One region of the Janibacter sp. GXQ6167 genome, then DNA from elsewhere that is predicted to be linked to it. Evidence: predicted binding sites of a transcription regulator. Region 1 holds the regulator's gene; each other region holds the start of a gene.
What was found. Region 1 encodes HrcA, which represses chaperone genes, less so after heat shock. Its sites were predicted from a motif close to TTNGCACTCGNNNNNNNCGAGTGCNAA; they were not measured.
Positions count from the first base shown of each region.

Region 2: the regulator HrcA is predicted to act here: its motif matches at 2,865-2,891, upstream of groL (chaperonin GroEL).
Region 3: the regulator HrcA is predicted to act here: its motif matches at 5,137-5,163, upstream of groES (co-chaperone GroES).

Region 1 covers NZ_JBGFSK010000009.1:111,597-118,411, forward strand. The annotation lists gene AB8K43_RS13310 (PhoH family protein) at 1-863, opposite strand, end outside; gene AB8K43_RS13315 (16S rRNA (uracil(1498)-N(3))-methyltransferase) at 949-1,692, opposite strand; gene dnaJ (molecular chaperone DnaJ) at 1,701-2,822, opposite strand; gene hrcA (heat-inducible transcriptional repressor HrcA) at 2,897-3,928, opposite strand; gene AB8K43_RS13330 (DUF3097 domain-containing protein) at 4,064-4,951, shown strand; gene AB8K43_RS13335 (hypothetical protein) at 4,953-5,855, opposite strand; gene fabG (3-oxoacyl-ACP reductase FabG) at 6,134-6,815, opposite strand, start outside.
Region 2 covers NZ_JBGFSK010000008.1:139,095-145,909, reverse strand. The annotation lists gene AB8K43_RS12755 (HAD family hydrolase) at 1-330, shown strand, start outside; gene AB8K43_RS12750 (aspartate aminotransferase family protein) at 354-1,721, shown strand; gene AB8K43_RS12745 (DUF3263 domain-containing protein) at 1,936-2,259, shown strand; gene AB8K43_RS12740 (GNAT family N-acetyltransferase) at 2,324-2,767, shown strand; gene groL (chaperonin GroEL) at 3,012-4,637, shown strand; gene AB8K43_RS12730 (alkaline phosphatase D family protein) at 4,841-6,505, shown strand; gene AB8K43_RS12725 (potassium transporter Kup) at 6,567-6,815, shown strand, end outside.
Region 3 covers NZ_JBGFSK010000007.1:115,755-122,569, forward strand. The annotation lists gene rimI (ribosomal protein S18-alanine N-acetyltransferase) at 1-152, shown strand, start outside; gene tsaD (tRNA (adenosine(37)-N6)-threonylcarbamoyltransferase complex transferase subunit TsaD) at 149-1,231, shown strand; gene AB8K43_RS11715 (glycoside hydrolase family 3 N-terminal domain-containing protein) at 1,239-2,474, opposite strand; gene AB8K43_RS11720 (ribokinase) at 2,520-3,371, shown strand; gene AB8K43_RS11725 (class I SAM-dependent methyltransferase) at 3,833-5,074, opposite strand; gene groES (co-chaperone GroES) at 5,314-5,607, shown strand; gene groL (chaperonin GroEL) at 5,614-6,815, shown strand, end outside.

The sequences.
Region 1 (6,815 bases):
ACCTGGGTGACGTCACCCGTTACGACCATCTTCGAGCCGAAGCCGAGTCGGGTGAGGAACATCTTCATCTGCTCGGGCGAGGTGTTTTGGGCCTCGTCGAGGATCACGAAGGCATCGTTGAGGCTCCGCCCGCGCATATAGGCGAGCGGGGCGACCTCGATCGTCCCGGCGGCCATCAGGCGAGGGATCGATTCCGGGTCGATCATGTCGTGGAGCGCGTCGTAGAGGGGGCGCAGGTAGGGGTCGATCTTGTCGTTGAGGCTGCCGGGGAGGAAGCCGAGGCGCTCGCCGGCTTCGACGGCCGGGCGGGTCAAGATGATCCGATTGACCTGCTTGGCCTGGAGGGCGGCGACCGCCTTGGCCATCGCGAGATAGGTCTTGCCGGTCCCCGCCGGGCCGATCCCGAAGACGACCGTGTGTTCGTCGATCGCGTCGACATAGCGCTTTTGGTTCAAGGTCTTGGGGCGGATCGTGCGGCCGCGGCTAGAGACGATATTCATCGTCAGCACATCGGCGGGGCGCTCGGTGGTCGCGCCGCGCAGCATCGCGATCGAGCGTTCGACCGCGTCGCGGTTGAGCGGCTGGCCGCCACCGACGATCTCGATGAGTTCGCCGAGGAGGCGGTCGATGATGTCGAGGTCGCCCGCCGGTCCGGTCATCCGGAACTCGTTGCCCCGCACCAGGATCTCGGTGCGGGGGAACTGCCGCTCCATCGTGCGCAGGAGTTCGTCGCGCGGGCCGAGGAGGCTCACCATCGACACGCTCGGCGGGAGGGTGATCGTCTGCGAGGCGAGCCCGACCGTCGGGGTGCCGTCCTCGCCGCGAAGGGGGCTTGCTGGGGGCTGTTCGGGGTGGTCGCTCATGTTGCCTGCCAGTCTACGGCTCGCGTGCTCTCTCCCGCCCCTCGCGCAGCCTGCTGTTTCCTGCTCGCCGCCGCGACCGACGGGATCAGCGCCAGCGCGCCTGCGCCGAGAGGACCGCGAGGGCAGCGGGTCCCGCCGAGGAGGAGCGCAGGACGGTCGATCCGAGCCGGACCAGGTGGGCGCCCGCTTCAGCAAACGCCGCGAGTTCCTCGTCGGCGATCCCCCCTTCCGGCCCAACCACGAGGAGGACCTCGCCATCGTCGGGTAGATCAAGCGCCGCGAGCGGTTCGGACGCGGATTCGTGCAGGACCACGGCGAGGCGGGCCCCCTTCACCCGCTCGATCAGAGCTACGGATGAGACAAGGGGGGTGAGCTCGGGTGTGCGGGCACGCCGGGACTGTTTGGTCGCTCGTGTGATGACGTGACGCCATTTGGTGAGGGCCCGCTCGGCCTTCGCGCCCTTCCACTGCACGATCGAGCGCTGGGCCTGCCAGGGGATCACCCCATCGACGCCAATCTCGGTGGCGGCCTCGATCGCGTCCTCGTCGCGGCCGTCCTTGGCGAGGGCCTGGACCAAGACGAAGCGGGGGGACGGTTCGGGCTCGATGCTCGCGTCCTCGACGCGCAGGGTGAGCTCGCCGGGGCCGGCCGCGATCACCGCAGCGGTGATGCGGCGGCCGGCGCCGTCGCCAACCATGACCCGCTCCCCCACGCTCGTGCGCCGCACGGTCGCGGCGTGATGGCCCTCGGGGCCACCGAGCAGGTAATCGTCGCCCGGGGCCAGCTCGTCGAGCTCTCCCGCGTCGACCTGGTAGAGCGCCAGCGTCATGGCAGCGGTCAGCGACCCTTGAGGGACTTAAACAGTCGTCCCACCAGACCCTCTTCGGGGTCGGTCAGGTGTCCATCGGGCTGTTCCTCACCGCGCCGCTCGGCCAGGTCGCGAAGGAGCGCTTCCTGCTCCGCGTCCAGACGGGTCGGCGTGCGGACATCGACGTGGATCACGAGATCCCCGCGACCACCTCCGCGCAGGTGCGTCACGCCGAGGTCCGGCTTGACGATGGTGTCGCCGGGCTGCGTGCCCCGCTCGATATCGATCTGCTGCTCACCATCGAGGGTCGCGAAGCTGAGGTTCGTGCCGAGCGCGGCGGCGGTCATCGGGATCGAGACCGACGCGTGGAGGTCATCGCCGCGGCGGGTGAAGGTGGGGTGGGGACTCACCCGCAGTTCGACGAAGAGGTCTCCGGCGGGTCCCCCTCCGGGACCCACTTCTCCCTCACCGGCGAGGTGGATTCGGGTACCGGTGTCGACCCCAGCGGGGATCTTGATCTTCTTCGTCAGGCGCGCCCGGACCCGGCCCTGGCCGGAGCACTCGTGGCAGGGGTGGACGATGATTTCGCCGTAGCCCTGGCAGGTCGGGCAGGGACGGCTCGTCATCACCTGACCGAGGAAGGAGCGCTGCACCTGCTGGATCTCGCCGCGGCCACCGCAGTGGTCGCAGGTGCGTCGGCCGGTCCCCGGCTGGGCGCCGTCGCCATGACAGGTCCCGCAGCGTTCGGCCGTCTCGATCGTGAGGTCCTGGGCTCCCCCGAAGACCGCGTGCTCGAGGTCGATCTCGAGCGCCACCAGTCCGTCCTGGCCGCGCTGCTGACGCTGGCGCGGCCCCCTTCCGCCACCAGCGGCGGTCCCGAAGAACTGCTCCATGATGTCGCTGAAGGAGAAACCGGCGCCGAAGCCGTCGTGAGCACCGCCGTACGGGTCGGCTCCCATGTCGTACTGGCGGCGCTTGCCCTCATCGGAGAGGACGTCATAGGCCTGGCTGACCCGCTTGAACTTCTCCTCGGCTTCCGGTCCGGGGTTGACGTCCGGGTGGAGGGTGCGAGCCAGCTTGCGGTACGCCTTCTTGATCTCATCCGACGTGGCCTCGCGGCTCACGCCGAGATCGGCGTAATAGTCGTTCACGCGTGCATTCCTCTTGGCAGGTGGGTTGGGGGTCCTGGAGTGCTAACGCTCGCGTCGTCGCGAGTGTTTCTTCGTTATTGGTCCATGATTCGCGAGAGATAGGTGGCGACCGCTCGGACCTGCGCGATCGTCCCGGGGTAGTCCATCCGGGTCGGGCCGAGCACGCCGACGTGGCCGACGAGTTCGTCTCCGGCGGCGTATCCCGTGCTGACCAGGGACGTTGTCTGCAGACCCGTCACCGGATTTTCGGCACCGATCCGCACGCTCACCCCGGCCTCGTGAGCCGCCTGGGCTCCGAGCAGGTGGAGGAGCACGACATGCTGCTCGAGGGCATCGAGCACCGGCTCGAGGGTGAGCGGGAAGTCCGCGGGACTGCGGGCCAGGTTGGCGGTCCCGGCGAGGGTCACCTTGGTCTCCCGCTCGTCGTCGAGCGCCTCCTGGACCACGGCGAGCACCCCGGCGGTAAGGGCGTCAGCAGTCTCGGGGTCGTCGTCGTGCAGGGTCTGCAAGGCCGCGAGCGCGTCGGTCAGGCGACGGTCGACCGCGGCGGCGTTGATCCGAGCTCGCGCTTGCGCCAGCGCCTGTGCACCCGCGGCCGAGGTGTAATCCACGTCGGTCGCAACGATCCGCTGCTCGACCCGGCCAGTACCCATGATGAGCACGACCATCAGTCGGGTGTCGCTCATCGGGACGAGCTCGATGTGCTTGACCGTGCTGCGGGTCATCGACGGGTACTGCACGACCGCGACCTGGCGGGTCAGCGTCGAGAGGAGCCGAACGGTGCGATCGAGCACCTCATCGAGTTCGTCGGCACCCTCAAGGAACTCGGCGATTGCGGCCCGTTCGGCGCGCGACATCGGCTTGATCGTCGAGAGTTGATCGACGAAGAGCCGGTACCCGGCGTCGGTCGGGATGCGGCCCGCGCTCGTGTGCGGAGCCACGATCAGCCCCGCGTCCTCCAGGGCGGCCATGTCATTGCGGACCGTCGCCGCCGACACTCCGAGCCGGTGGCGCTCGAGCAGGGCCTTAGACCCGACGGGCTCACTGGTGTGGACGTAGTCCTCGACGATCGCGGAGAGGACAGCCATGCGTCGCTCATCGCTCATCTGGCGGGTTCACTCCCTTCGCGCTGGCACTCGTGGTCGGTGAGTGCCAAGTCTACGTGGCCGCGGCGACATTCCCTGACATCGCTGGGCGCGGCACCTCGGCGGCCCCGTCCTGCTCGACTAGCCTCGCGCCTCGTGACCGACCGCTATGGACCCGATGTGCTCGCTCAGGATTGGCGCCGCACCGGGCGGCTGGCCCGCCCGACCTCGACCCCGACCGAGGCGCACAACGGTCTCGTCGTCGAGGACGTCGAGACCGGGTGGTGCGGCGCCATCGTCCGGGTGGAAAAGGCCGGCGGGATGCACGTCGTGCACTTAGAGGACCGGCGCGGCGCGGTGAAGGCGTTCCCGCTTGGGCCCGGCTTCCTCCTTGAGGGCGCTCCGGTCACCCTTACCCCGCCGAAGGGGGCTGCGCGCGCCCGCCTTGCCGCCGCCCAGGCCGTCGCGGCTCGTACCGCGTCGGGCTCGGTCGCGGTACCGGACGCCCCCGCCCGGGTGGCTCTCGGCTCGCGGATCTTCGTCGAAGGTCGCCATGATGCCGAGCTGGTCGAGAAGGTGTGGGGTGACGACCTTCGGATCGAAGGCGTGGTGGTCGAGCTTCTCGAAGGGGTCGACGACCTCGCCGGGGCGATCCGGGACTTCAACCCCGGACCGGGCCGACGGATGGGAGTCCTCGTCGATCACCTGGTCCCCGGCACCAAGGAATCTCGGGTGGTCGCGGCCGCCCAGGGCCTCGCGCCCTGGGCGCCGCATGTGCTGATCGTCGGGCATCCCTATGTCGATGTGTGGCAATCGGTCCGCCCCGAACGGCTCGGCATGGACGCTTGGCCGGTCATCCCTCGCGGGACGTCGTGGAAGCACGGCATCTGCGCGCATCTCGGATGGGAGCACCGCACCCAGGCCGATATCGCCCGCGCCTGGAAACAGATCCTCGGCACCGTGCGGACCTACGCCGACCTGGAGCCGGCCCTGCTCGGACGGGTCGAAGAACTGATCGACTTCGTCACCGACCCGTCCGAGTAGGTCAGGGCTGGTTCGGCGGCGGGTAGCGCGGGTCGCTCTGCTGGACGCGGGGCAGGTTGGCGGTCGGCCCCTCCTCCGGCGTCGGAGCGTGGATGACCGGAGCATCCGGTTGGCCGTAACCCGCTTGGTGGGGACGCTCTGCGTGGGTCTGATCCGTCTCGTACGGTCGCTCATCGCCGTCCGAGCGGAACTCATTGGCCGCCGCGCGTGCCTGGTCAGCAACCGAGGGGGCCTGGTCGACCTCTTCGCGGATCTTCGCGCTCTCCTCGCTCAGCGTCTCAAGGTAGCCCTCCCAGCGGTGCTGCATGGGCTTGATGAGACCTCCGCCGACTCCGACGACCAGGATCCCGCCGATGGTGGCGAGAACCGCGATCAAGATGGGAGTCGTCACGGTCGTCGCGACGCCGATCTGGTTGAGCGCGGCGATGATGCCAAGCCCCAGGATGAAGACCGCGGCGATCGTGCCGAGGGTCTTGCCGTAGGAGAGGCCCCCGAGGGTGTTACTGATGAGCTCACGCACAGCGGTAGCGATCGCCGCGGCGATCACGACGATGATGATCGCGACGAATAGTTGCGGCAGGAAGGCGATCACCGCGGTCAGCAGGTCGCTCACCGGGTTGGGGCCAAAGACCCCGAAGGCCATCTGCAGCACAAAGAGCATCAGCGCATAGAAGACGATCTTGCCGACGATGCTGGACGCATCCAGCTCGCTTTGGGCAAGCATCTTCTTTACTCCGCCGCGCTCAACCGCCCGGTCAAAACCCACCCGCTCGAGGAGTTCGTCGACAATCTTGGCCAATGCCTTGGCGATCAGATAACCGATCACCAAAATTGCGATAAACGCCAACAGTTTCGGTAGGAATAGCACGACGCTCGATAGCGCGTCCCGTAATGAATCGACCATGATCTTCCTTCTCGATCGCGAGGGGAGCCGCGACCGTGTCGCGAGCCTGCCCTCTTGCCACCTCGGCGATCACCGAGGAGATCGAAGACCGCAGGCGTTTGCCACGGCCGTCGACACTTTTTACGGTAGCGCTCAGACCAGGTGATGCGGCCCATCGACTGTGCCCGATTGACGGTTATCCCTGATCGTTTCCCAAAAGATTCGTATCGGCACGTCATTCGGTTTTGCCGCTACACCCTTATGAGGGCAACCTTTTCGGCACTACCGCTCGGTACGGTTTAGGTGCGCGGCCCCCCGGCGACGTAGATCACCTGGCCGGAGACATAGCCCGCCTCTTCGCTGCACAAGAACGCGGCCGTCGCGGCGATGTCCTCGGGCAGGCCGATCCGCCCGACCGGGATGACCTTCGCCCGCTCGATCAGGAACTCCTCAAAATCGAGTCCCATCCGCTCGGCGGTCGCCTGGGTCATCTCGGTGCGGATGAACCCGGGCGCGATCGCGTTGGCCGTGACCCCAAAGCGGCCGAGTTCGATCGCGAGCGTTTTGGTCAGCCCCTGCAGCCCTGCCTTGGCCGCCGAATAGTTCGCCTGACCCCGAAAGCCGAGCGCCGAGGTCGACGACATGGTGACGATCCGGCCGTACTTCTCCTTGGTCATATGCGCCTGGCACGCCTTCGACATCAAAAACGCCCCGCGCAGATGCACGTTCATCACCGCGTCCCATTCCTCGACGCTCATCTTGAAGATCAGGTTGTCGCGGATGATGCCCGCGTTGTTGACCAAGACCGTCGGGGCACCGAGTTCGCCGGCGACTCGGGCGACCGCCGACTCGACCTGCTCTTCGTTCGAGACGTCGACGCCGACCGCGAGAGCCGTCCCTCCGGCCGCTCCGATCTCATCGGCCACCTCCTGGCACGCGGCCTCATCGAGGTCCAAGACGGCGACCTTGAACCCATCGCGG
Region 2 (6,815 bases), on a different contig from region 1:
GCGACGTCGCGCCGCCGCGCGCAGACCGCGGAGGCGCTCGCCACGCTCGGGCTCGACGGTGACATCGAGGTGCTGGTCGCGTTGGAGGACACCGAGATTCACAAGCCGCAGCCCGACCCCCTTCTCCTCGCGTGCGAGCGGCTGGGCGTCGATCCGGCCTCGGCTGTTTATGTCGGGGACGCCGTCGTCGATGTGCAGGCCGCTCAGGCCGCCCAGATGTCGGCGGTCGCGGTGACCTGGGGCGCCGGTCGCGACGACGACCTGGCGGCCGCCGAGCCCACCCGCCTGGTGCATGACCACCAGACCTTGCGCGAGGTGCTGCTCCCGTAGCTGCGAGGCCTTACAGTCGGGCCGTGCACGGCAACAAGTACACCCCCACGACGAACGCGGACATCCACGAACTCGGTAAGGCGGTGCTCGAATACTCCGAGCATCGACTCAAGCTCGATCCCGTCCCGCTCGATACCCCCCGGACCCTCGCCGAACTCACCGAGTCCGCGGGGCAGACCATCACGCCCGAGGGCATCGGGGGCCCGCGCGCGATGGACATCTTCACCGAAGTCCTCGCCCCGGCGTGCCTGTCGACCGACCACCCGCGCTTCCTCTCCTTCATCCCGTGCGCCCCCAGCGAAGCCGCCGCGATGTTTGACCTCGTCGTCGGCGCCTCCTCGATCTATGCCGGATCGTGGCTCGAGGGCTCCGGGGCGGTCTACGCGGAAAACCAGGCCCTGCGATGGGTCGCCGACCTCGTCGGCCTGCCCGAACGCGCCGGTGGCGTCTTCGTCCCCGGCGGCACGGTCGGCAACCTCTCGGCCCTGGTGACCGCGCGCTTCGAGGCCCGCGTGCTCGCGCCGGAAGGGGTGCGGCCGTGGCGGGTCGCAGCGACCGAGGGCGCCCACTCGTCGATCAAGTCCGCCTGCGATGTGATGGACGCGGAGTACGTCCCCGTCCCGGTCGACGAACAATGGCGCCTCACCGGCGAGAATCTGCGCGCCGTGATCGAGGAGAAGGGGCCCGAGACCTTCTTCGCCGTCGTCGCGACGAGCGGCACGACGAACTTCGGGATCATCGACGACCTGGCCTCGGTCGCCGAGGTCTGCGCCGAGTACGGCATCTGGTTCCACGTCGATGGGGCCTACGGCGGGGCCGGGCTCGCGGCGCCGACGGTGCGCGATCGCTTCGCGGGGATCGAGCGCTGCGACTCCTTCATCGTCGACCCGCACAAGTGGCTCTTCGCCCCCTTCGACTGCTGCGCCCTGCTCTACCGCGAGCCCGCGAAGGCGCGCGCCGCGCACACTCAGCGGGCCGGCTATCTCGACGTGCTGACCGACACCGATGAGTGGAACCCGACCGACTACTCGGTGGGCCTGACCCGGCGCGCGCGGGGGTTGCCGTTCTGGTTCTCCCTTGCGACCTACGGCACCGACAGGTACACCGCGGCGATCGAGCACACCCTTCAGGTGGCGCGGTTTGCGGCAGAGGAGATCAAGCGCCGCGACGAGCTCGAGCTGATCCGGGAGCCGGACTTGACCGTCATGGTGTTCCGGCGGATCGGGTGGTCGTCATCGGATTACTACGAGTGGTCCGACCGCCTGCTGGCGCAGGAGATCGCCTTCGTCGTCCCGACGACCCACGATGGTGAGACCTTCGCCCGGTTCGCGATCGTGAACCCGGAGACGAGCGTGGACGATATTCGCGACATCCTCGACACGATGCGCTGACCCCACCCCTCCCTTCACCCCCTGCTTTGGCAAATGCCCGGGCATTTGCGACGACAAGAGCCCGGGCATGTGCGAAGGACGGGGCGAAGGGGGCTGGTGTGACAGGTGGGACTCGCGCTGTCCAGCGGACACGCCGCGACGAATGACACGGTTGTCATTCACTTGGATATAGTGGCGATCGACCGCACCCGAGGAGAGGTACCCCGTGAGCAGCGTGACCCAGGCTGACCCATCACACGTGAGTGGGTTGAGCGAGCGCGACCGCGAGATCCTCGCCTTCGAGCGGCAATGGTGGAAGTACGCCGGCTCGAAGGAGCAGGCGATCAAGGAACTCTTCGAGATGAGCCCCACTCGCTACTACCAGGTGCTCAACGCCCTGCTCAATAGCGAAGAGGCGCTCGCCGAGGACCCGATGCTTGTCAAGCGGCTGCGCCGTATGCGCGATCAGCGTCAGCGCTCCCGCACCGCTCGCCGCCTGGGTGTCGACTCGACCCGCGCCGGCCGCGATGGCGCCGCCGTCCACCGCCTCGAACTGTAGTTTCTGAGGCGTTTCGCGCCCTCCGCAGGGCGGGCTGATCGCGCGAGGGTGGTTCGATACCGGTATGGAGCCGGTGCGCATCGTCCGAGCGGGGGCCGCTGACGCCTTGTTGGTCGCCGCGCTGGTGCTGCAAATGCAGCGGGCGAAGGGGGCCGACCCGGACCCAGACTTCTTGCAGCGCACGGGTGAGGCCTGGCAGGCGCGCCGCCGCGACCTGCCGACCTGGATCGCCGAGCGCCACGGTGAGCACGCCGGGTTCGTCCAACTCGCCGTCGTCCCCGACCCCCTCGGGCGCAGAACCCGCGGGTGGCTGTTCCCTCCCTTCGTCCGGCCCGATCACCGCGGGGATGGCGTGGGCCCGGCCCTGATCCACGCCGCCACCGATTGGGCGAAGGGGGCCGGGCTGCGACTCGTTATCGCCGAACCCGAGGCGCCCGATGAGGCGACCTACGCCCAGCGCGGCTTCACGATCATCGAGCCGGGCCTCGCCCTTCGCCGGTTCGGTTGAGCTCACGTCCGGTCGTAGGACCCGCCGTGGCCACGGCGGCGCTGACCCGGGGCGAGCGAGCGTTTGCACTCTCCCCTCCTGAGTGCCAATAATGGCGTTAGCACTCTCGCTATGAGAGTGACAATCCTGGCCGGTCCGGTGAGGGTCGTACGCGTCACGGGGGACATGAACCGCGGCGCTCGGCTCGTCCGTCGCGGGCGCCGCTCGGCCGCACACCTTCGATTCGCGTGGAGGAACCACCCGAATGGCTAAGCTCATCGCTTTTGACGAGGAGGCCCGGCGCGGTCTCGAGCGCGGGATGAACACCCTCGCCGACGCCGTCAAGGTCACCCTCGGTCCCAAGGGCCGCAATGTCGTGCTGGAGAAGAAGTGGGGCGCCCCCACCATCACCAACGACGGCGTGTCCATCGCTAAGGAAATCGAGCTCGACGACCCCTACGAGAAGATCGGGGCCGAGCTCGTTAAGGAAGTTGCCAAGAAGACCGACGACGTCGCCGGTGACGGCACGACGACGGCCACCGTGCTCGCCCAGGCGCTGGTCCGCGAGGGCCTGCGCAATGTCGCGGCCGGCGCCAACCCGATGGCCCTGAAGCGCGGCATCGAGAAGGCCACCGCGGCCGTCTCCGACCAGCTGCTCTCGATGGCCAAGGAGATCGAGACCAAGGAGCAGATCGCTGCCACGGCCTCCATCTCCGCTGCTGACCCCGAGATCGGCGCCAAGATCGCCGAGGCGATGGACAAGGTCGGCAAGGAAGGCGTCATCACCGTCGAGGAGTCCAACACCTTCGGCCTCGAGCTCGAGCTCACCGAGGGCATGCGCTTCGACAAGGGCTACATCTCCGGGTACTTCGTCACCGACACCGAGCGGATGGAAGCCGTCCTCGAGGACCCCTACATCCTCGTCGCGAACTCCAAGATCGGCTCGATCAAGGACCTGCTTCCGCTCCTGGAGAAGGTCATGCAGTCCGGCAAGCCGCTGCTGATCATCGCCGAGGACGTCGAGGGCGAGGCCTTGTCCACCCTCGTGGTCAACAAGATCCGTGGCACCTTCAAGTCCGTCGCCGTTAAGGCTCCGGGCTTCGGTGACCGCCGCAAGGCCATGCTCGCCGACATCGCCATCCTGACCGGTGGCCAGGTCATCTCCGAAGAGGTCGGCCTGAAGCTCGAGACCACCGAGCTCGACCTGCTCGGCAAGGCCCGCAAGGTCGTCGTCACCAAGGACGAGACCACGATCGTCGAAGGGGCCGGCGACGCCGACCAGATCGCCGGTCGCGTGGCTCAGATCAAGGCCGAGATCGAGAACTCCGACAGCGACTACGACCGCGAGAAGCTCCAGGAGCGCCTCGCCAAGCTCGCCGGCGGCGTCGCCGTCATCAAGGCGGGCGCGGCCACCGAGGTCGAGCTGAAGGAGCGCAAGCACCGCATCGAAGACGCCGTGCGCAACGCCAAGGCCGCCGTCGAAGAGGGCATCGTCGCCGGTGGTGGCGTCGCTCTCCTCCAGGCCACCAAGGCCGCCTTCGAGGGCCTCGCCCTCGACGGTGACGAGGCGACCGGCGCCAACATCGTGCGCGTCGCTGCCGAGGCTCCGCTGAAGCGGATCGCCGTCAACGCCGGCCTCGAGGGCGGCGTCGTCGCGGAGAAGGTCGCGCACCTGCCCGCCGGTGAGGGCCTCAACGCCGCCACCGGTGAGTACGTCGACATGATCCAGGCCGGCATCATCGACCCGGCCAAGGTCACCCGCAGCGCGCTGCAGAACGCCGCCTCCATCGCGGCGCTCTTCCTCACCACCGAGGCCGTTGTCGCGGACAAGCCCGAGAAGGCTGCCCCCGCGATGCCCGGTGGCGACGAGATGGGCGGCATGGGCTTCTAAGGAGTCCCCCGCACATCGCATCGCGATCACGCCACGAAGGGCGGTTCTCCCCGTTGAGGGGGCGGACCGCCCTTCGCGCACCCCGCCCCCTTCCTCCCGACTTTGCTTAAGCACGTCCTCGTTGCCGACCCTCCAGGCTGAGCATCAAGGACGTGCTTAAGCAAAGTGAGGAAGGGGGAGGGGGTTGGGGTCACAATGGCGGGGTGACTGTCGCTGCTGACCGCCTCGCTCTTGGACCCCTGCTGCGCTTCGTCGGGCACCACGAGGCGACGATCTGGGTGCAGACCACCGAGCCGGCGTGGGTGGAGGTCGAGCTCGACGATCGCGTGGTCGGCGCCCCGACCTTCATCGTCGAAGACCACCATTACGCCCTCGTCGTGATCACCGACCTCGAACCCGGGACGCAGTACCCCTACCGCCTCCGCTTGGACGGTGAGGTGGTCTGGCCCGCGCCGGATTCCCCCTTCCCGCCGTCCACGATCCGCACCTTGACGAGCGAGACACCGACGCGCCTTGCCTTCGGCTCCTGCCGCACCAGCGTCCCGCACGACGCCGAGCACCACGCGAGCCACGGGGTCGACGCGATGAGGGCCTATGCCCTGGCCCTGGCGAAGGGGGAGCAGGAGTGGCCGGACGCCGTCGCCTTCCTCGGCGACCAGGTCTACGCCGATGAGACGAGTGAGGCGATGCGTGAGTTCATCGCGTCGCGGCGGGACATCACGAAGGGGCCGAAGGAGGAACTCGCCGATTTCGCCGAGTACTCCCACCTGTACCACCTCGCGTGGAGCGATCCGGCGAACCGGTGGCTGCTCGCGAACCTCCCGAGCGCGATGATCTTCGACGACCACGATGTCCGCGACGACTGGAACACCTCCTACGAGTGGCACCAGGAAATCAACGCCCTGCCCTGGTGGCACGAACGCCTCATCGGGGCCCTCACGAGCTATTGGGTCTACCAACACATCGGCAACCTCGCGCCCGAGGAACTCGCCGAAGACCCCTACTGGGCCCTCGTGGCGAAGGGGGAGTCACCGGGCCAGGTCGACCTCACCCAGCCGCTGCGCTCCCTCGCCGAACGCGTCGATCGCGAACCGGAGAGTTACCGCTGGAGCTATACCCGCGACCTCGGGGACACCCGGCTGATCGTCGTCGACTCCCGCGCCGCTCGCGTGCTCGAACCGGACCACCGCGACATGCTCGACCCGGGCGAGATGGACTGGTTCCGTGAGCAGATGCGCGGCGATGTCGACCACCTCTTCATCGGGACCTCTTTGCCCTTCTTGCTCGCGCCGGGGCTGCACGATTTCGAGGCGATCGATGAGGAACTCGCGTCGCCGGAGCGCTCGGCGCCGGTCCGCTGGACGGCCGAACACCTCCGCCAGGTGATCGACCTCGAGCACTGGGCGGCCTTCCAGACCGGATTCGCCGAGGTCTTCGAAGAGGTCATGGCCGTCGCGCGCGGCGAGCGCGGCAAGCCGCCCGCCACCATTACGTTCCTCTCGGGCGATGTGCACCACTCGTACGTCGCGGAGGTCACCGATGCCGACCAATACGGCGCGCGCTCTCGGATCGTCCAAGCGGTCTGTTCGCCGATCCGCAACCCCATGCCGCGAGCGGTCCGCGTCGTCATGTCCCTCTTCGCCCGCGCGCTCGTGCGCCCCATGCGCTGGGCGTCGGATCGCGCCAAGGGGGTCGATCCGCCCCGCTACCCCTGGACGGTGACCCACGGGCCGTGGTTCGACAACAACATCGCGGTCGCGCAGGTGAAGGGCGAGCGCCTCACCGTGACCTGGCACGCCGGGGAGGTCGTCGATGGGGACGATGCGCATCCGGCGTTGGTGCAGGTCGCCGAGGCGACCGTCGGGTAACGCCCCGGCAGAGCGGAACTGGTGACGCCCTCCGGGCGCGGGCGGTCTACGATCAGCGCTCGTGACCCCTTCGTCGGTCGCGGCCGAACCCGCACCCCCTTCGCCCGAGCGCACCAACCACAAGGGAAGAGGTGGCACCTGGGCCCTGGCCCTCGGAGCGATCGGAGTCGTCTTCGGCGATATTGGGACGAGCCCGCTCTACGCGCTCCAGACCGTCTTTTCGATCAACCACAACACGGTCGACCCGACGCCGCAGGATGTCTACGGGGTGATCTCCCTCGTCTTCTGGTCGATCACCCTGGTGGTCACG
Region 3 (6,815 bases), on a different contig from region 1:
TGATGCTCGAGGTGCGCGCCGATAACGACACCGCCGTGCGGCTCTACGAACGGTCGGGCTTCCATCTCGTCCAGACCCGCCGCGGCTACTACCCGGGCGGGGTCGACGCGCTCGTCCTGGCCCGCGACCTCACCGAAGGAGAAGCGCTGTGAGCTTGTCGACGCCGCTGGTGCTCGGCATCGAAACGTCCTGCGACGAGACCGGCGTCGGGATCGTGCGCGGCGAGGAACTGCTGGCCGACGCGGTGGCCTCGTCGGTCGATGAGCATGCCCGCTTCGGGGGCGTCGTCCCCGAGGTGGCGAGCCGCGCTCATCTCGAGGCGATGGTCCCGACGATCCAGCGCGCCTGTGCTGACGCCGGGGTTGCCCTGACCGATATCGATGGGATCGCGGTCACCTCAGGGCCGGGGCTCGCCGGTGCGCTGATGGTGGGTGTTGCCTCCGCCAAGGCGCTCGCGCTCGGGCTCGGGATCCCCCTCTACGGGGTCAACCACCTCGCCTCGCACGTGGCCGTCGACATCGTCGAGCATGGCCCCCTTCCCGAACCGACGATGGCGATGCTCGTCTCGGGCGGGCATTCCTCCCTTCTGCTCGTCCCGGACGTCACCCACGACATCCGCTCGCTCGGTTCGACGATCGACGATGCCGCAGGGGAAGCCTTCGACAAGGTCGCGCGGGTGCTCGGGCTGCCCTTCCCGGGCGGGCCTCACATCGATTGGGCCGCGCGCGACGGCGAGATCACGATCGATTTCCCGCGCGGGCTCACCTCGGGGCGCGATATGCAGCGGCACCGTTTCGACTTTTCGTTCTCGGGGCTCAAGACCGCGGTCGCGCGATGGGTGGAGTCCGAGCGAGCCGCTGGCCGCGAGGTGCCGGTGGCGGATGTCGCGGCGTCCTTCCAGGAGGCGGTGACCGACGTGCTGACCCGCAAGGCGGTGCTCGCGTGCCAGGAACACGACGTCGCGGCCCTCCAGATCGGTGGTGGCGTCGCCGCGAACTCCCGCCTGCGGGCGATGGCGCAGGCACGCTGTGACGCGGCCGGGATCGCCCTGCGGGTGCCGCGGCCGAGCCTGTGCACCGACAATGGCGCGATGGTCGCCAGCCTGGGCGCGCAGATGATGACCAAGGGGCGCCCGGCGAGTTCGCTCGACCTGCCCGCCGACTCCTCGATGCCGGTGACCGACATCCAGTCCGGTCTGCCCGTCACGCCCGAGCACGACCACCCGCACTAGGGCGCGATCACCTGCACTCGAGCAGGCCCATGTCCTTCTTCAGGGTGAGGACCCGCACGACGGAGGCGTCCACCTTCTTGGCGAAAGCGGGGTCCTTGTCCGCCTTCGCCACGATCGCGCCCACCATCTCTTGCACCTGCGTGGGCTGAGCCGTGAGCACGATGTCACCGCCGGCGTCGATGAAGCGGGTCGCCCGGTCGGGCACGGGCACGTCGGCCACCGCCGCCGCGACGCCCACGTCATCGGTGATCACGACCCCGTCGAAGTCGAGCCGCTGACGAAGCAGGTCGGTGATGATCTTCGTCGAGAACGTCGCTTGGTTTTGGGCGTCCAGCTTCGGGTACTTCGCCGAGCCCACCATGACGATCGGGACGCCGGCCTTGATATTCGCGGCGAAGGGGGCGAGGTAGGGGTCCTTGGTCGTCGCCGTCGCGTCGGTGATCCCCGAGGCCGCCACATCGGTGTTGCCCCGGATGCGCCCGATCCCGGGGAAGTGCTTGACCGTCGGCTGCACCTTGGCGTCCAACATGCCGCGAGAGAAGGCGACCGACCCCTTCGTTGCTGCCTCCGGGGTGGTGCCGTACTCGCGCTGGTGCTTGCCGATCGGGCCGTTGCCCGTGCCGAGCTCGGCGGGGACGGTGTCGGCGACCGGTGCGAGATTGACATTGACGCCCGCGCGCTGGAGTTCCGCGCCCCACTTCGCGGCCGCGGCGCGCAGTTCGGCGGGCGCCATCTTGCCCTGCTCGACGCCGGAGGGGATCGTGGTGAAGCCGTCGCCTTGGAGCTGCTGCACCTCACCCCCTTCCTGATCGGCGGCGATCAACATGCCGACCCGTCGGCCATCGACCCGGGGCGCGACCTGCTGGAGGTGGGCGCTCGCTTCGGTCACGGCCTGCTGCCCGCGCCAGCCGCCGAGGTAGAGCATCGACCCAAGCCCCTGATCGCTGATGTGGGAATCGAGCCCGGTGGGGCCGGCGGACGGATCGAGCGCCACCATGAGGAGCTGTCCGGCGCGCTGCGTCGGGGTCATCGCCGCAGCGGTGTCGGCGGCGCAACTCGGACTCTTCTTCGTCCCGGATGTCGAGGACGGGGCCGTCGAGGTGGTCGAGTCGCTCGTGCTCGGCAACGAGGCCTCGCTCGTGGCCGTCGGGGCGGACTCGTCTCCGCACGCGGCGAGCATGGTCGCGGCGAGCGCGCCCGCAAGGATCGGGGCGGCAAATCGACGCGTCTTGGTGGTCAGCACGGGACGTGACGCTACCGTGCCAAACCTGGCCGTAGCCTGAGCGTCATGAGTGATCTCGACCGCGCGCCGCGGGTTGTCGTCCTCGGCTCGATCAACGTCGATGTCGTCGCCCGGGTCGATCGCTTACCTCGGCCCGGCGAAACCGTGACCGCCGGTGAGGTCCAGCGCCGAGCCGGAGGCAAGGGTGCGAACCAAGCGGTCGCCGCGGCCGAAGGGGGAGCCGAGGTCGTCTTCGTGGGGTGCGTCGGCGATGACGCGAGCGGGCGCGCCAGCCTTGCCCACCTTGCCGCGCGAGGGGTGGATGTCACCCACGTTCGGGTGATCGAAGGGGTGCCGACCGGCCAGGCGCTCGTGACCGTCGCCGCCGATGGTGAGAACCAGGTCGTCGTCGTCCCGGGCGCCAATGCCGAGGTCGGGGGCGCCGAGGTCGCGACGGCGTTGTCGTTCCTTGGCCCCGGCGATGTGCTGCTCCTCCAGTTGGAAGTTCCGATCGACGCGGTGACGGTCTCGGCAGATCGGGCGGCGACGGCTGGTGCGCGCGTGGTGCTCAACGCCGCCCCCTTCCGCGATCTGCCCGGCGGTCTGGTCGCGGTCGCGGACCCGGTGATCGTGAACGAGCACGAGGCCCTGGCGCTCGCCGATTCGGCGCTGGTGCCGGGGTCACTTCTTGTCACCTTCGGCGCGAACGGCGCGGCGTGGGATGGCGTCCACCACCCCGCGGTAGCGGCTGAGGAGGTCGTCGACACAACCGGAGCGGGCGACGCCTTCTGCGGGGCCTTGGCGGCAGCGCTCGCCGCCGGAGGCGATCGCGAGGCAGCCGTGAGCGCGGCGCTCGCGGCCGGCGCCGCAGCGGTCGCGCACGACGGGGCGCAGCGTGACGCCCTTCTCTCCGGGTAGGAGGTCACGACCAGGGGGGGGCGGCGACGCCGCAGAAACCGTCACCGGACGGGGTTATACCCGCGCCCGATGTCTGTACCCCCGTCCGTGCGGCCCACCTTCCGCGCCCCGCGTCCGTTTCTGCGGCACGTGCCTGTTTCTGCGCCTGGTGTCTGTTTCCGAGTCACGGACGGGGCGGCACGAGCGCCCTCTGGCGCGATGCCGCGGAAACGGTCACCGGACGGAGTTATAACTCCGCCCGATGTCTGTATCCCCGTCCGCGCTGCCCACCTTCCGCGCCCCGCGCCCGTTTCTGCGGCACGTGCCTGTTTCTGCGCCTGGTGTCCGTTTCCGCGGCACGGGCGGGGCGGCACTAGCGCCCTCTGGCGCGATGCCGCGGAAACTGTCAGCGGACGGGGTTGTAACCGCGACCATTGGCTGTAACCCCGTCCCCGCTGCCCACCGTCCGCGCGAAGGGGGAGTCAGGTCGGTTCGACGACGAGCACCGCTTGCTCGCCAGCGACCCGGGTCAGCACCACCGTGGCCTGCTCACCGTCGCCGGCGCCGCGGCCGATCTTCAACTGGCGCCGCAGCTGGTCCTCATCGAGGCGGATGCCGCGCTTCTTGATCGTCAGGCCGGTGACCCCCCGATCACGGAGCCATCCGCGCAGGGCCTTGATGCTAAACGGCATCGCTTCGGCGACGGCGTAACGGCGGGCGTAACCGATGTCATCGACGCTGCGGTCGCTCGTGATGTAGCCCAGCCCGGCCTCCAGCTCGGCGCCCCCGGTCGCGGCCGTCACCGCTCCGATGAGCCCGGCCCGGGTCACGGCCCGGTCTGCCTCGTAGAGCCACGGTCCGACCTGGGCGAGGGTGCGGGCACGAGGGGGGTCGTGGTCGGCCATCGTTTGATCCACTTCGACGGGCGGGGCTCCGGCGCGCAGGACTCGCGCGCTGCGCCCGGCCTGGCGCACGAGCGGTCCCCACCAAACCGTGCACTCAAGGACGGTGCCCTGCCACGACGTCCATTGGGCCTCGGTACCCAGCGGCGGGATGTCGTGCGGAAGGGAGGGGCTCAGCTTGGCGCCGACGGCGGGGACCGCGCTCGCCATCTCCAGGACATAACTCCACGAGGGTGAGATGTCATCGAGCCGGAACACGCGGCGGGTACGGCCCGTGGAGTCGGCGACGCCGGGGGTGCGCCGAGCGGGGTCGAGCCAAATCCCGACGCGGGAGTGCAGCGGGTCCGCGGGAGCGCGGAAGTCCTCGGCCCGTCCGATGCGGGCGCGGCTGTCCGGCCAGGGTCGGAGGTTGACGTCGGCGATCGCCGCCGTGACCGGGTCCTGGTCGATGCCGTGCACCGTCACGCCGAGGGCACTCATCGCCATCGCGTCGGAGCCAATACCGCAGCCGAGGTCGTGCACGGTGGCGAGGCTCGCGGCGGCGTATCGGCCCGCGTGCGTGGCCGCAACCTCGAGTCGGGAGGCCTGCTCGAGCCCGTCAGCGGTAAAGAGCATGCCCTCGGCGAACTCTCCGAACTTCTCCTGCGCGCGAGCCCGCAGCCTCTTCTGGGTGAGCAGCGCGGCGGCGCGCTCGGGGCTTACCCCCTTCGCCCGCAGTTGGGTCGCGGTCGCGATGGCGCTGCTCTCGGCATACTCCGGCAGATCGTGAAGGAGGGCGCGGCCGCTTGGGGAAGCGAGCCAGCGCACCGTCCGAGTATCCACGGCGGACTATCCTGCCTCACCCGGCGCGCGTTCGGTGCATCGAGAAGGGCGAGATGCCGGACTTGGCACTCAGGTTGACCGAGTGCTAATTGGCGACCTAGATTGGGCGTTGGCACTCACGTCATGCGAGTGCCAACGCTACGAGGCCAGAGCCGGCCGACCCCCGCGACGGCGACCGGTGTCATACAGCCTCGCGGCACCTACCAAACGTGTGCATCACCTACCGAAAAGGAGTCATCGTGTCGGTTTCGCTTAAGCCGCTCGAGGACCGCATCGTCGTGAAGTCGCTCGAGGCCGAGCAGACCACGGCGTCCGGTCTGGTCATCCCGGACACCGCCAAGGAAAAGCCCCAGGAGGGCGAGGTCGTGGCCGTGGGCCCGGGCCGGATCTCCGACGCCGGTGAGCGCGTCCCGATGGACATCTCCGTCGGCGACCGTGTCATCTACAGCAAGTACGGCGGCACCGAGGTCAAGCACGGTGGCGAGGAGTACCTCGTCCTCTCGGCGCGCGACGTCCTCGCGATCGTCGGCTGATCGGCGATGGCCAAGGAACTTCAGTTCAACGACGCGGCGCGCGACTCGCTGCTGCGCGGCGTCGACCAGCTCGCCAACGCTGTCAAGGTCACCCTTGGCCCCAAGGGCCGCAATGTCGTGATCAACAAGCAGTGGGGCGCCCCGACGATCACCAACGATGGTGTGACCATCGCCCGGGAGATCGAGCTCGAGGACCCCTACGAAAACCTTGGCGCGCAGCTCGCCAAGGAGGTCGCGACCAAGACCAACGACATCGCTGGTGACGGGACGACCACCGCGACCGTGCTCGCTCAGGCCATGGTCAAGGAGGGCCTGCGCAATGTTGCCGCGGGCGCTGCCCCGGCCGGCCTGAAGCGCGGGATGGACCAGGCCGTTCAGGCCGTTTCCTCGCGCCTGCTCGACACCGCCCGCGAACTCGAGGGCAAGGACGAGATCGCTCAGGTCGCGGCCCTGTCCGCGCAGGACCAGGGCATCGGTTCGACCATCGCCGAGGCCTTCGACAAGGTCGGTAAGGACGGCGTCATCACCGTCGAGGAGTCCTCCACGGCCGACACCGTGCTCGACTTCACCGAGGGCATGCAGTTCGACAAGGGCTACATCTCGCCCTACTTCGTCAGCGACCCCGAGCGCATGGAGGCCGTCCTCGAGGACGCCTACGTGCTGATCAACCAGGGCAAGATCTCGACGATCGCCGAGATCCTCCCGCTGCTGGAGAAGGTCGTCCAGTCCGGCAAGCCGCTGCTCATCATCGCCGAGGACATCGACGGTGAAGCGCTGTCGACCCTGGTGGTCAACAAGATCCGCGGCACCTTCAACGTTGTTGCGGTGAAGGCCCCCGGGTTCGGCGACCGCCGCAAGGCGATGCTGCAGGACATGGCGATCCTGACCGGTGGTCAGGTCGTGGCCGAAGAGGTCGGGCTGAAGCTCGACCAGATTGGTCTCGAAGACCTCGGCCGCGCTCGCCGCGTCGTCGTCACCAAGGACAACACGACGATCATCGACGGCCAGGGTTCGCACGACGAGGTCGAGTCTCGGGTCGGTCAGCTGAAGGCCGAGATCGAGCGCACCGACTCCGACTGGGACCGCGAGAAGCTCCAGGAGCGCCTCGCCAAGCTCGCCGGTGGCGTCTGCGTCATCAAGGTCGGCGCTCACACCGAGGTCGAGCTCAAGGAGAAGAAGCACCGCATCGAGGACGCGATCTCGGCCAC